DNA from 3 places in the Chryseobacterium sp. RU33C genome. Region 1 is predicted to be linked to each of the others. Evidence: riboswitches for the same ligand, from Rfam matches in the RefSeq annotation. Region 1 holds a riboswitch; each other region holds the start of a gene.
The links. A riboswitch is a leader RNA that binds a small molecule or an ion and turns the genes downstream of it on or off. The one in region 1 is predicted to bind cobalamin.
Positions count from the first base shown of each region.

Region 2: it holds a riboswitch for cobalamin, as region 1 does, so the genes downstream of both, BW946_RS17700 (acyl-CoA thioesterase) here and BW946_RS08345 (T9SS type A sorting domain-containing protein) in region 1, are expected to answer to the same signal.
Region 3: it holds a riboswitch for cobalamin, as region 1 does, so the genes downstream of both, BW946_RS09320 (TonB-dependent receptor plug domain-containing protein) here and BW946_RS08345 (T9SS type A sorting domain-containing protein) in region 1, are expected to answer to the same signal.

Region 1 is NZ_FTMT01000007.1:115,732-119,952, reverse strand. It holds gene dnaG (DNA primase) at 1-28, shown strand, start outside; gene clpP (ATP-dependent Clp endopeptidase proteolytic subunit ClpP) at 141-827, shown strand; gene BW946_RS08345 (T9SS type A sorting domain-containing protein) at 1,067-2,173, opposite strand; cobalamin riboswitch at 2,236-2,427, opposite strand; gene BW946_RS08340 (esterase-like activity of phytase family protein) at 2,662-3,930, shown strand.
Region 2 is NZ_FTMT01000023.1:47,100-51,320, forward strand. It holds gene BW946_RS17690 (ATP-binding cassette domain-containing protein) at 1-393, shown strand, start outside; gene BW946_RS17695 (hypothetical protein) at 424-1,224, shown strand; cobalamin riboswitch at 1,259-1,439, shown strand; gene BW946_RS17700 (acyl-CoA thioesterase) at 1,554-1,937, shown strand; gene BW946_RS17705 (DUF4932 domain-containing protein) at 2,097-3,470, shown strand; gene BW946_RS17710 (HD domain-containing protein) at 3,538-4,128, opposite strand.
Region 3 is NZ_FTMT01000009.1:6,468-10,688, forward strand. It holds gene BW946_RS09315 (YncE family protein) at 1-531, opposite strand, end outside; gene BW946_RS09320 (TonB-dependent receptor plug domain-containing protein) at 528-2,561, opposite strand; cobalamin riboswitch at 2,670-2,856, opposite strand; gene BW946_RS09325 (transporter) at 2,950-3,897, opposite strand; gene BW946_RS09330 (cytochrome-c peroxidase) at 3,909-4,221, opposite strand, start outside.

The DNA.
Region 1 (4,221 bases):
AGGGATTTATGTAGATAGAAAAAGATAATTTGAAGTCAGATTTTTTTGATGTTCTGTGACAAAAAGTCCTATAAAATTTTAGGAATAAATATTGTAATTTAAACTTCGAGAATATTTTAAAAATAATACATAATAGAAATATGGACATTAAAAAAGAATTCAGAGATTTCTCTGTAAAACATTTAGGAAACAACGGTTTGGTTACCGATCAGTATATGGGAATGTATGGCCCAACGAATCTTACTCCGTACATCATGGAAGAGAGAAGATTAAACGTTGCTCAGATGGACGTTTTCTCCCGTTTGATGATGGATAGAATTATCTTCCTGGGAACAGGTATTGATGATCAGGTTGCAAACATCGTTACGGCTCAGCTTTTATTCTTAGAAAGTGCTGATCCTTCAAAAGATATTCAGATCTATATCAACTCTCCTGGTGGTAGTGTTTATGCAGGTTTAGGTATTTATGACACTATGCAGATCATCAAGCCGGATGTAGCGACTATCTGTACAGGTATGGCTGCTTCCATGGGAGCTGTATTACTGGTTGCCGGAGAAAAAGGAAAGCGTTCTGCGCTTAAACATTCCAGAGTAATGATTCACCAGCCTTCAGGAGGTGCGCAGGGGGTCGCTTCTGATATGGAGATCAACCTGAGAGAGATGTTGAAATTGAAGCAGGAGCTTTATGAAATCATCGGCCATCACTCAGGACAAACATATGAGTGGGTAGAAAAATCATCTGACAGAGATTACTGGATGACTTCTGAAGAAGCTAAAGGCTACGGAATGGTAGATGAAGTTTTACAAAGATCTACTGAGAAAAAATAATTGATGGTAATATCATAAGAAAACCGCACCCATCTGGTGCGGTTTTTTTGTTGAATCAATTATGGATTTTGAACTGTATTCTTGATTATTCACAAGGAATCTGTAATCCAGGCCAAACTCCAACTGAAGATGTAAAAATTCCCATCCTTTGGAAAGGTCGCGAAAATTCAAAGAATTTTTGACGGGGTGATTTTCCACATATCCTCATTAAAAAAGCGCCTTTTTAAAGGTACTTTTCTTTATTTCTTAACCATCTTATGTATCGTGGAACTATCATTGGTTTTAATCTCCACAAAATAAACACCTGTGTTTAAAGAATGAACATCAATCTTAGTAACCTGAGAAGTCATTATTTTCTGTCCTGTAGCTGAATAAATATTCACTTCTTTCAGTTTCTCAGCCGTTTCAATCTGAATGAAATTACTTGCCGGATTTGGATAAACACTGAATTTTTTCTTTGTAACAGAAGAAATCCCTAAAGTCAGCTGTGCTTCTGTGGGGGTAAATGGTCTTCTTTGCCCAAAACTTAATCCAAACCAATCATTATTACCCAGTTGAATCTGAGAAAGATTGGCTTTCGCTTGCCAGCTTGATAGGTCTTTTCCTTTATACAATTTCCAGCTGTCTGATCCGGAAGTATTTCCGGTAAAGGAATTTAATGATAGGGTAGTAATCTGATTATTCGCTGATGCAAAATTAAAATAGGAAGCTTGAGCCTGGATCAATTGTAACGCCTGTTCAGCAGTGATGCTTCCGTTATATTTAATTCCAAAAACAAAAGAATTGGCATTCCCGTTAGCATTATCAGTTCCGAAATCAATAACTATTAGGCTTTTATTACTTCCGCTTCCCACCCAGTTTGTAACCTGAGACGGAGTAAACCATGCAGAACTGTAGGCTGGAACGGGAGGAGAGGGAGGAATATCATAATGATCAAGGCCGTATGTAACCCCATACCATTTTCCGTCCACCAAAGGAGTATAACCTACCCCATTGTTCCAAGTCATGTTTGATAAACTGGATCCAGACCATGTTATCCAGCTGTCATCAGTAGTGGATGTGTGATGATTATAATTCAGAATAGAAAGATATCCTGTAGGAATGTCAACCTGCATTTTGGATTCTGCTGCCACAATTGCATTGATAAGATCTTCCATCAAAAGGCCATCACCATCAAAACGGTATCCCCATGCATAAGAATTGGGTGTGCTGTTGTCATTAAAGTCCGCAATGAAATATGCTTTTTTAGATCCGGTTCCTACCCAAAATTTAATGTCGTTTTCTGTGAATTGGGCCGATAATACCTGCATGCAAAGCAGTAAGAAAAAAAGATAAATTTTCCTCATGATATAATTAATTTAAAGTTTTATTCCCGAAACTTATCTTCAGAGTAGAAACGGTTCGTTCTCTGAAGTCAGTATTCTAAGGCAGGTCTCCTGGCTCACATCTTACAGCTTCCTTCCCGGATTTTAAGATCCAGTGGATTTTTTGCGCTAAGTTTAAACAGTTTACAGTTGCGGGTACAGCTCAAGATTTGAATATCATTCTCACTTGATTCCCTATTAATGAACATTGTTCAGCCTTAAAACGCTGCAAATATATCATATAAATCTGTGAGTCCGTTTTGTGAATTATTATTTTTCAGATATTCTTAAAAAGTCGATTTTTATATTGATTGTTTACTCAACCGGATTATTGAATTTTTATTTATAAATCTGTTGTTTTTGTGTTCACTTTCAAACTATTTTATCTGTTCTATTGTTAAAAAACAATTATCATTATATTCAAGATCAGTTTACAATCAATTTATACTTTCGCAGCCATAAAAGTAAATATGAAAAAATTGCTATTGTCTGCCGTAGTGCTGGCAGTATTGGCTTCATGTAAAAATGATGACGATACCACAATGATTAATCAGGATATTAATTATTCCAAACTGCCTCAGGAATTTCCATTTACAAAACTTGCTGCCATCAATGGAGTAAATGTGATAAACGGAGGATTTGGCTCCGGTGCAGCCGCTCACCCTACAAGAAAAGGTGAATTCTACGTCATTACGGATAGAGGTCCTAATACCGATTTCCAGAATGGTAAAAAGTTTCTTGCTCCTAATTTTACCCCAACCATTATGCATTTTAAAATCAATGCTGACGGAAATATAGAGGTAATTAAATATATTAAACTTAAAAATCCATACGGACAACCAATTACCGGACTTCCAAACCCTGTCGGAATGGGAAGTACTGGAGAAATTGCTTATGATGCTTCCGGCAATATTTTAGGGACAGATAAATATGGATTGGACGGTGAAAGTATTGTTGCTGCTGCTGATGGTACATTCTGGGTTTCCGATGAATATGGACCGCACATTGTGCATTACAGTGCTGATGGAATGGAGATGGAGAGAATAAGCCCGATTGGGGTAGATACAGGACCAAGAAAATTACCTGCTGTTTTAGCCAAAAGAAGAGCCAACAGAGGAATGGAAGGACTTTGCATCACTCCGGATGGAAGAACGCTGGTAGGAACAATACAGTCAATGATGCTTGTCCCCAGCAAAGCATTGGCAACCAATACCACTTTAACGAGAATTGTCACTTTTGATATTATTACAGGGCAAACCAGACAGTTTTTATATAGACAGGACGGAGGTGCTTCTGATTCGGTGTGTGATATTACCGCATTAAGTAACAATGAATTCCTGGTGATTGAAAGAGACGGAAATTTCGGTTCTCAGGGAGGTATAAAAAAAGTATACAGAATAAACTTAAGCAATGCCAGTGATGTAAACGGAGCTGATATAAATGCTGTAGACGGAATGAAAATTAACGGTAAATCTTTAGAGCAATGCTCATGGGATGAAATTAGCAATGCCGGAATAAAGCCTGTTACCAAAACATTAGCCGTAGATCTGGTAGCAAAACTGGGCTACGAACACGATAAATTCGAGGGAATTGTTTATTTAGGAAATAATAAACTGGCTGTTTTCAATGATGATGACTTTGGAGTAGTGGATAATGGAAACGGAAATCCAAAAGCCAAAATTTTACCTAAAACGGGTAAAGTAGACAAGGGAACGATGTATGTAGTCGATATTCAATAATTGGATTTTTTTAACGAAAAGCGGCGGAATCGAAGATTCCGCCGCTTTTTATTGTGAGCTAACCTTTCTCTTTTTAAAGAAAAATCTATATACTAAAAAAGTTTGTATCAGAACGTTTCCAATGAATACGAGTACCGCCTGATAAGTTGGAATAATGGCATAAAAGGGCAATGATTTATTAAATAAAACTGCCGGAGATATCGCCAGAACCTTGATCAGTGCCAATAGATAACTCAAAAAGTCAGGTTTTATGCCAATTAAAAACTGATCATAAACAAATACATAAAGAAA
Region 2 (4,221 bases), on a different contig from region 1:
AAAATCAAAAACCTGATTCCTCTTTTTTGCAATCAAAAGAATACTGAACTACTTTTTACTTCAGAATTCATACAGCCTTTCCTCCATGAAAAACCTAAAAACCTTTCTAAAGGTGAACAGAGAATTATTGAAACCCTGATGATTATTTATTCTGAAGCCCATTTTATTTTACTGGACGAGCCATTCCATAGTCTTTCTCCAAAGGTTACTGAAGAATTAAAGAAAAATATACTGCGGGAGTCAGCACATAAAGGTTTCATTATTTCTGATCATAATTTTAAAGATGTTCTGGATATTTCTGAACGTATATTTCTGCTTTCAGACGGTCATCTGAAACAAATACAAGATTTAAGTGAACTGCAGCGGTATAATTATCTTCCGAAAAGCATTTAATTTATATATTTGGAAGATCAAAAAAATTTCATGATGACTTTCATAAACAAAGCATTCTATTTATCCGCTATCAGTATCTTATCTATAACCTTTGTAAAGGCACAGACAAAAGTTCCTTTTGGAGTGGTAAAAGCTGAGGAAGGATATGCTAACGTACGTGTACATAAAGACGATTACCGAAAAATTGTAGACAAGATCCGTATGCGCAAAGGAGATGTATTTGTTTATGTAAAACCGGCTCCGGGAGAAACAGAATGGATCTGGATCAAATATCCGGAAAAACAGGATGACGATAAGCCTTTTGTACGGTATGAAACTCTTGATAAAGAAGGTATGGTGAATAAAGGGCGTATTGCATATGTGGACCAGCTTCCCGCCTATACTCCATCTAAATCTAAAAATGGAAGATCCCTTATTTTCACCGACAATTCGGATTCTAAAATCCCTACTGCCCAAAGAAGCAAAGTGGTGATTGATATTTATCCTTCCAATGCAGGATACCGTAAAAAGGAAAAAGATGCGGATGGAAAGATTCTTACCATTGATAAAGTAAAACCGTGGGGAATTGGAAATGACCTTCCTGAAGGAATGACCGAAATCAAATCCATCAGAGTGCAGCAGCCCGGAAGAGGATCTGTTTTTGTAAGAGAAGCTATCAAAAATATGTTCCAGCCTACCATGGATTTTGAGAACGTAGGAGTAACATCTCTTGACAATGATAATATTTTTCTTTATATGATCAATGGTTCAGGAGAAAACAGATATACTACCCTGTGGACAATTAAGAAAGGAAGAGTAATCAGCCAGATTATTTATCATAATCCGGAATAAATTCATTATTTTTGCATTCGAAAAGTTTTTACGCTTATTCATCACAGAAATTGGTTCTGCATCACTGCAGATTAAAAGGGAACCGTGTGAAAATCACGGACTGTCGCGCAACTGTAAGTAACTGAAGTCTTTATCAAAGATCCACTGTGCGAGGCATGGGAAGGAGATAAATGATGTTACAAGTCAGGAGACCTGCCTTTTTCTTAAACATGTAACTTTCGCGATTTGAAGTTGTATTGATCTGATGGATTGTTTCAGGAATTCTGTAAGTTCCTGTCATTATTCTGTTGTTTCCAATCATTTCTTATCGCTTTAATTAATAATGATATATGACTACAGAAGAAAGAATTGAAGCATCCGAAACCAGAATCTTTAAAGCGGTTTTCCCTAACACTACCAATCATTATGATACTCTTTTCGGGGGTACAGCAATGCAGCTGATGGATGAAGTAGCTTTTATCACAGCAACCCGTTTTGCCAGAAAAAGAGTGGTAACCGTAAGCAGTGATAAGATTGATTTTAAAAAACCTATTCCTGCCGGAACCATTGTGGAACTGATCGGGAAAGTTTCATACGTGGGAAAAACCAGTATGAAAGTGAATGTTGAAATTTACACTGAACAGATGTATTCCTATGAAAGAGAAAAAGCTATTGTAGGTGATTTTACTTTTGTAGCCATCGATGAATTCAAAAAACCAATTCAAATACTATAAATAAATTTCGGGCGGCCAAAGGCCGCCCGAAATTTTTCCATTCAAAACAATCTATTTACGTATTGACGATAATGATTGGAATTCATTCAGGTTTTCTTTAATTTAGGCCTCAGGAAATTTTTTACCCTTTTCCTAAAACTATAGAAGAACTAATATTACATGAAAAAAATTATTTTAATCATTACACTCATCCTTTCAGTATCACTAACAGCACAAAAAGACGTCAAAATTGAACTCCCGGAAAGTTATGAATTGGGAAATATCATTTTAGCACTCACAGAATACGGTAAAACAGATCCATATGACGTTCAGAAAATCCCTCCGTATTATGATGAAATCATGTCTTATTTTGAGCCTGTAAAAGATCATCCCCTATTAAAAAAAGTAAACTATTCCAGAAAAGACTGGAAAAAATTCTTAGGTTTTCGAACCGATTTCTATGCATTTTCTTTTGATGAAAGTGGTTTACTTAAAAGAGATTTCCCATTCAATTCATTTGGTCCCAAAGAAGTAGATGAAAACCTGGAACTAATTAATGATTTTGTGAAGAAATCGAATTATAGAACCTTTTATAAAAATCATCAGCAGTTTTATAATACCATCATCTCGAACTACAAAGAGTATTATTACATCAATGACACCTATGCTTTTTTGGATAAAATAGCAGCAAGACCAGCCAATGAAGGAGATAAGAAATATGTTATCGCCATTTCTCCTCTGGTAGGCGGACAGAATTGCCATAGAGACATCAACAGTTCATTAACCGTTGACTTCCCTGATATCGGACAAGATCTTATACTTGGAAATTTAAAAAATAATATTGCCCGAAGACTTCTGGATAATCACACCGTATTTTCAGAAATAGATCATGGTTATGTTAATCCTGTTTCAGATCAGTATTCAAAGGAGATAACGGAAAGCTTCAGTCTGGCGAAATGGGATAAGAAGTCAGGATATCCGGGTATCAGTTCATTCAATGAATATATGACATGGGCTGTTTACGATTTATTTATCAAAGAAAAATTTCCAAAGGAAAAAACAGACAGCCTTTCTGCGATCTATCACAAAGTGAATATCCGACGTGGATTTATTGCACAGAACCTGTTTTCTGAAAAGGTTGCAGAGCTTTATAAAAAGGACAAGAAGCTGGAAAAATTATATGTCCCATTATTAAAATGGACGAAGAAAATAGGAAACAAAATTTCTCAGCCATCCGTTGTGAATGCCAATAACAAAGATTTTGAAAAAGCTGATCTCAACAATATAGTGGTACAATTCACGGAGCCTATGAAAAAAACACAGACTCTTCAACTGAGATTATTCGAATATGTAGATGGAAAAGAAACCGGTAATACAATAATTACCGTGAAAAACCCGGTGTGGTCCAAAGACGGAAAACAGGTGAAATTTAAACTGGAAACTACTTACAGGAATTTTGAAATGAGGTTTTATGTATGGAACAGTATGGCTGGATTTTATTCGCAGCAGGGAGTTTTATTAAACCCTGATAACTATTTATTGCTGGCCTCATAAAAATTCATGAGATATCCATAAAAAAAGACACTGCCCAATCAATAACCGGACAGTGTCTTTTTTTTTATTATTTCAAAACCTTTTCCGTTTCCAGACTTCTGTTTAAAAGAAGTTCAAAAGCCTCTCCCATTTCATCCGATGCTCTGCTAATAGCATTTTCAAGCATATTTCGGATTTGTTTTTCTGTTACTCCTGCTTCCGTCCAGCTCTTTCCTGTAGTATGGGAATTTAAAATAAACGGCATAATCCTGTCGATCCCGCAGGCAAAAATAGCATCCGGTGTTGTCTCTTCTTCAAACTCAAGCCACAGGTTAAAAAATTCTGTACGTAAAGGCTCATCCAGAATTCCAAAGATTTTTTGGGCTGAAGCTTTCTCTCTTTCAAATTTTCCTACCATTGCTTTTTCATCAAAAATAAAAGTATCTCCCGCTTCAATCTCCACAAGATCATGAATGGAAAGCATTCTTATCACCCTTAATAAATCAATATCTGCACGGTTTTTAGCATACGGATAAAGGATCTGGGCAAGAATGATAATCTGCCAGGAATGTTCCGCCGTATTCTCTCTTCGGGAATCATCCGCATTATAATTTCTTCGCTGTACATTTTTAAGTGCATCCACTGCAAGAATAAAATCTATCTCTTTCTGAATTTTCATTTTACTTTTCTCTGTTATATTGTTCTGAAGAGCATACCCTGTGGTTACCCGTTTATTATTTATCTTTTCTTTTGTAAGTACTTTTAGATTTAC
Region 3 (4,221 bases), on a different contig from region 1:
CTGATATCCTACTACCACTTCACGCTGAATGGAAAGAGAAGTGGTATCAATTTCCACTACTTTTCCTTTAGGAGCCTTGGGATTAATGGCTACAGGGCCGGCATAGCTGCTGGCATAAGCTTTCCCATTTTTAAAAGCTAGATATCTGCAGTTCTGCAGAGGAATAGAAGTAATACGTTTCGCCGTTTTGGCATCCAGCACTTCAATTTTATTGGAAACATTGACAACGATATAGAGTTTGCTTCCGTACACTTTAATATCATTTCCTACATCTCCCAGTTCTTTTACCACATTCGGATTGATTTCTGCGTAAATATTCCGGTAATAAGTTCCTTTGGTGTAATCAAAAAAATCCAGGGTACATTTATTACTGCCCATATTCCCTTCATTCAGCATATAGAAGCCCTTTATGGATGTATTTTCTGAGGGAAGTCCTTCTACCACTTCCTGACGGACAATAATATCATCTGTACGGCATGAGGTAAGAAAAGCTAATACAAGAAATAAAAAATAAAATTTTAGTTTTCTCATAGGGTGAAGTTTAGAATAAGTTTAAAGTTTCTTCCGGGCATCGGATAATTGATGACCACATCATAGTATTGATTGAAAATATTATTTATCTCAAGGCTTACTTTGAATTGATGATTGGCCCAGTTGAATTTTTTCCGAACAGACATATCGTGAGTATACCAGGGCTGCACATAATTGTATTGAATATTATCCTGATTCACATCATATCTTTCTCCCACATACATTGTACTGTAATTGAAACTCCAGTCTTTATAATCTGCCATCAGACTGAAAGACCCACTGTGCCATGGCGTGTAAGGTATCTGATTACGGTAAAAGGTATCTTCCGGATCGCTGATATCTCTTGCACTTTGGTACGTATAAGAAAGCAAAGGTCGAAGGGTTACTTTTCCCAGCTGCATTTCAGTCTGTACATTCACATCTGCTCCAATGATTTCAACCAACCCAAGGTTCATCATCAGCCAGCGGAACATGCTTCCGTTTGGAGCGGCTACAATTTTATCCTGTACTTTATTGTAGTAACCGTCTACTTTAGCATAAAAAGTTTTAAAGAAACGGTTGTTATAATTCTTCTGATAAGTAAATCCTACGTCATACTGATTGGTAAATTCCGGTTTCAGGTAAGTATTTCCGATATTGGTATAATAGAGATCATTAAAGGTTGGAAGCCGGAAAATCCTTTTATAGAATGCTCTGAGGGTAAGCTCCGGAATGATCTCCGGCTGATAGCTCATAAATACGGCAGGTGTCCACTCTCTGGCATCTCCCGGTCTTTTGTTTTTTCTTACTTCCTCAAATGTAAAGGTTCCTAAAAGGCTTCCCATAATTTTAAACCTGTTCCACTGATAGGTTGTTGCCAATGCTACCAATGTTGTGTAACGCGTAGGATAAGAAAAGTTATCCAGATTGGCATCCAGATTATTGTACTGAAAATCTCCACTCAGGCTGATATCCCAATTGGGCGTAATAGAATAGATATTGGATGAGGAAAGGTAGAGTTCCCGCTGGATATAGGTATTATCGGTATGAATAATAGACTGCGAACGAACCGTATCCATAAAATGGGTATAATCATAAGCAAATTTTGCTTTCAGCTGGGTTTCAAATTTCGGGAACAGTTTTTTTCTCAGATTGGCCTGTACGAAATAATTTTCATCAGATAGTCTCGCTCCCCTTCCTCCAAAACGGCCATTCACAATAGGTGCCGGCATTCCACGGTCTGAAATATAACCGTAACCACGGATATTCCAGCTTCCGTTATTCAAAGTTCCGTTGAGAGAGGTTTCAAAACGTTTTGCTTTGATGTCTGAATCCTGTCTTTTCGCAATGGTATCATAGGCCTGCTGTCCATCAGGATATTTCTTGGCATATCGAAATCTATAAATTCCGTCACTCTGCATAAATTCTCCACTGAAGCTGGCAGAAACCCTGTCTGAAATCTTCTGTTCCAATCGGAATGAAGGGTTGAAAAGATCAATAGACGCACTTTTAGCTCTTATAACGAGATTGGTTTTCCTATTTCCTTTAAATACAGGTGTTTTAGGCTGTAAATAAATAGATCCTGAAGATCCGAAGTCTTTTGCCGGTTGGAAAATCTCACTTTTCTGTCCGTTATACAATGATATTTCTTCCAGATCATCCAAGGAATATCTTCCCAAATCCACCAGTCCGTTTTGGGCATTACCCAGTTGAATTCCATCATAGAAAACCCCTACATGCTGACTTCCCATACTTCGGATATTAATGGTTTTCAAACCACCTAATCCTCCATAATCTTTGATCTGAACTCCTGAAAAGTACCGCAGTGCATCTGCAACAGAATGACTGTTCAATCTTTCCAGCTGCTCGCCCTGTAAGGTTTGTGCCGGAAGGATTTCTTTAAAATTCTTTTTGTATAGATTGATTCCTTTAATGGTCTCTTCCTGAAGACTGTCTTTTTTCCTGGTTTGAGAAGACAAAAATTGAGATATGATCACCATTATGGTGAAAACAGCTTTATAAATTGCAGAAGTAGTTAGTTTTGCCGCCATTAGCTCATTTAGGGTAATGAAGACGCTAATGGGTATAAGAATACAACGACAAAGCACAGCGGTCACTGCACAGAATCATTGATGTCCTAAGCTTTATTCCACGAAAGCGTCAAACGATTATTTTCTGGCAGGTCTTCTGACTTACTCCATTTTTGAAATCCTTCCCATTAAAAAAACAGTGGATATATTCTTCAAAAACTTTGGTGCGGAGCTTACAGCAGCGGGTCTGTTCCGGATTCTCACCGGATTCCCTTTTAAGAGCTTTTTACGGCTCACCAAATCCCGGCAAAGATAAATAATTATTCCTAATACCCAATTAAAATCATGATTGATAAACAATTAAAGCTCCCGAAGGAGCTTTAACATGGTTTTATGGAGGGTGTTTGCCCTAAATTCCAATATTAAGGAAAATACTGAATCTTGATTTGGCTTCAATATCTCCTCCTGCCAGATGAGTATACATGGGAAGCATAATTTCACTTCCCAGGCTCAGCTTTTTATAAGAAGCTTCAAATCCCAGTTTTCCGTACAAAGCGCTCCCGGCAGTGTTAGGCAATGCTTCATCAAATTGCTTATTCTGGGCATATACTTCTCCCTGAACTCCCGTTTTTACAGAAAAAACAGACTTTTCATTTCCTGCAACCTGATAAAAACCTGTTGCAGCATAATTCCACTGGTTTCCAAAACGGTAATTTTTCTTATTCTCTGTTTTGATTGTATAATCTGTGTTAACCAATACGGCAACTTTATTTTTCTGAAATTTATAATTCAAAGCCGCCTGATAATCCCAGCTTCCGGTTCCCAGCTGAAAACTTGGATTGACACCGGATGTTCCTTTTTCATCAAATTTCCCTAAAGGAATTTTCAAGCCCAAACCTCCGCTCAGATGATGGAAATTATCTTTGGAACTCATCAGCTGGTAAATTCCCATCAGATTAAGATCCCCTATTCCATTGATTTTAATATCTCCCTGCATGGTTTTCTTTTCATGAAAGTGGAATGGCAGACTTGCGTAAACACTCAGTTTCTTAGTCAGTGGAATTTTTCCCCAAAGCTGCAGGGTATTAAAATACTGATCCTGCGTAAGATCTTTTACAAATAAGTTTTCTTTGGCTTTGTAATGCTGGGCAAAGTATTTGATTCCGACAAACTGTGGATTCAGCAAAGATTCAAAGCCGGAAGAGCCGTTTCCTGCCGCACAGCCACAGGCATCACAATCATCATCAAAATTGAATCTGCTAAAGGTTTCCGGGGCAATATATGCACTGTCTCTAATGGTCTTCGCCTGATACTGACTCAACAGGATCAAACTTATGATTACTATAATCTTCTTCATGTTTCTATAAATTATTCTGCAAATTTTGGATTGGATATAAAACTCTTATCTGATAGTGTTTTCAGAAAAGCTATAATATACTGTTTATCCTGACCCGTCATGGGAATACCAGTATGCCCATTCTGTTTTAAAAGAGGATCAAGATTTGGATGATTTTCAACATTGTCTGAATAGAAATTAAGTACCGCCTCTAAGCTGTAAAATCTTCCGTCATGCATATAAGGTGCGGTATATTCTACATTTCTTAAGCTGGGAACTCTGAATTTCATGTTGTCATTCCAATCTAAAGTAACCCTGTATCTTCCTCTGTCATCGAACTGGGCG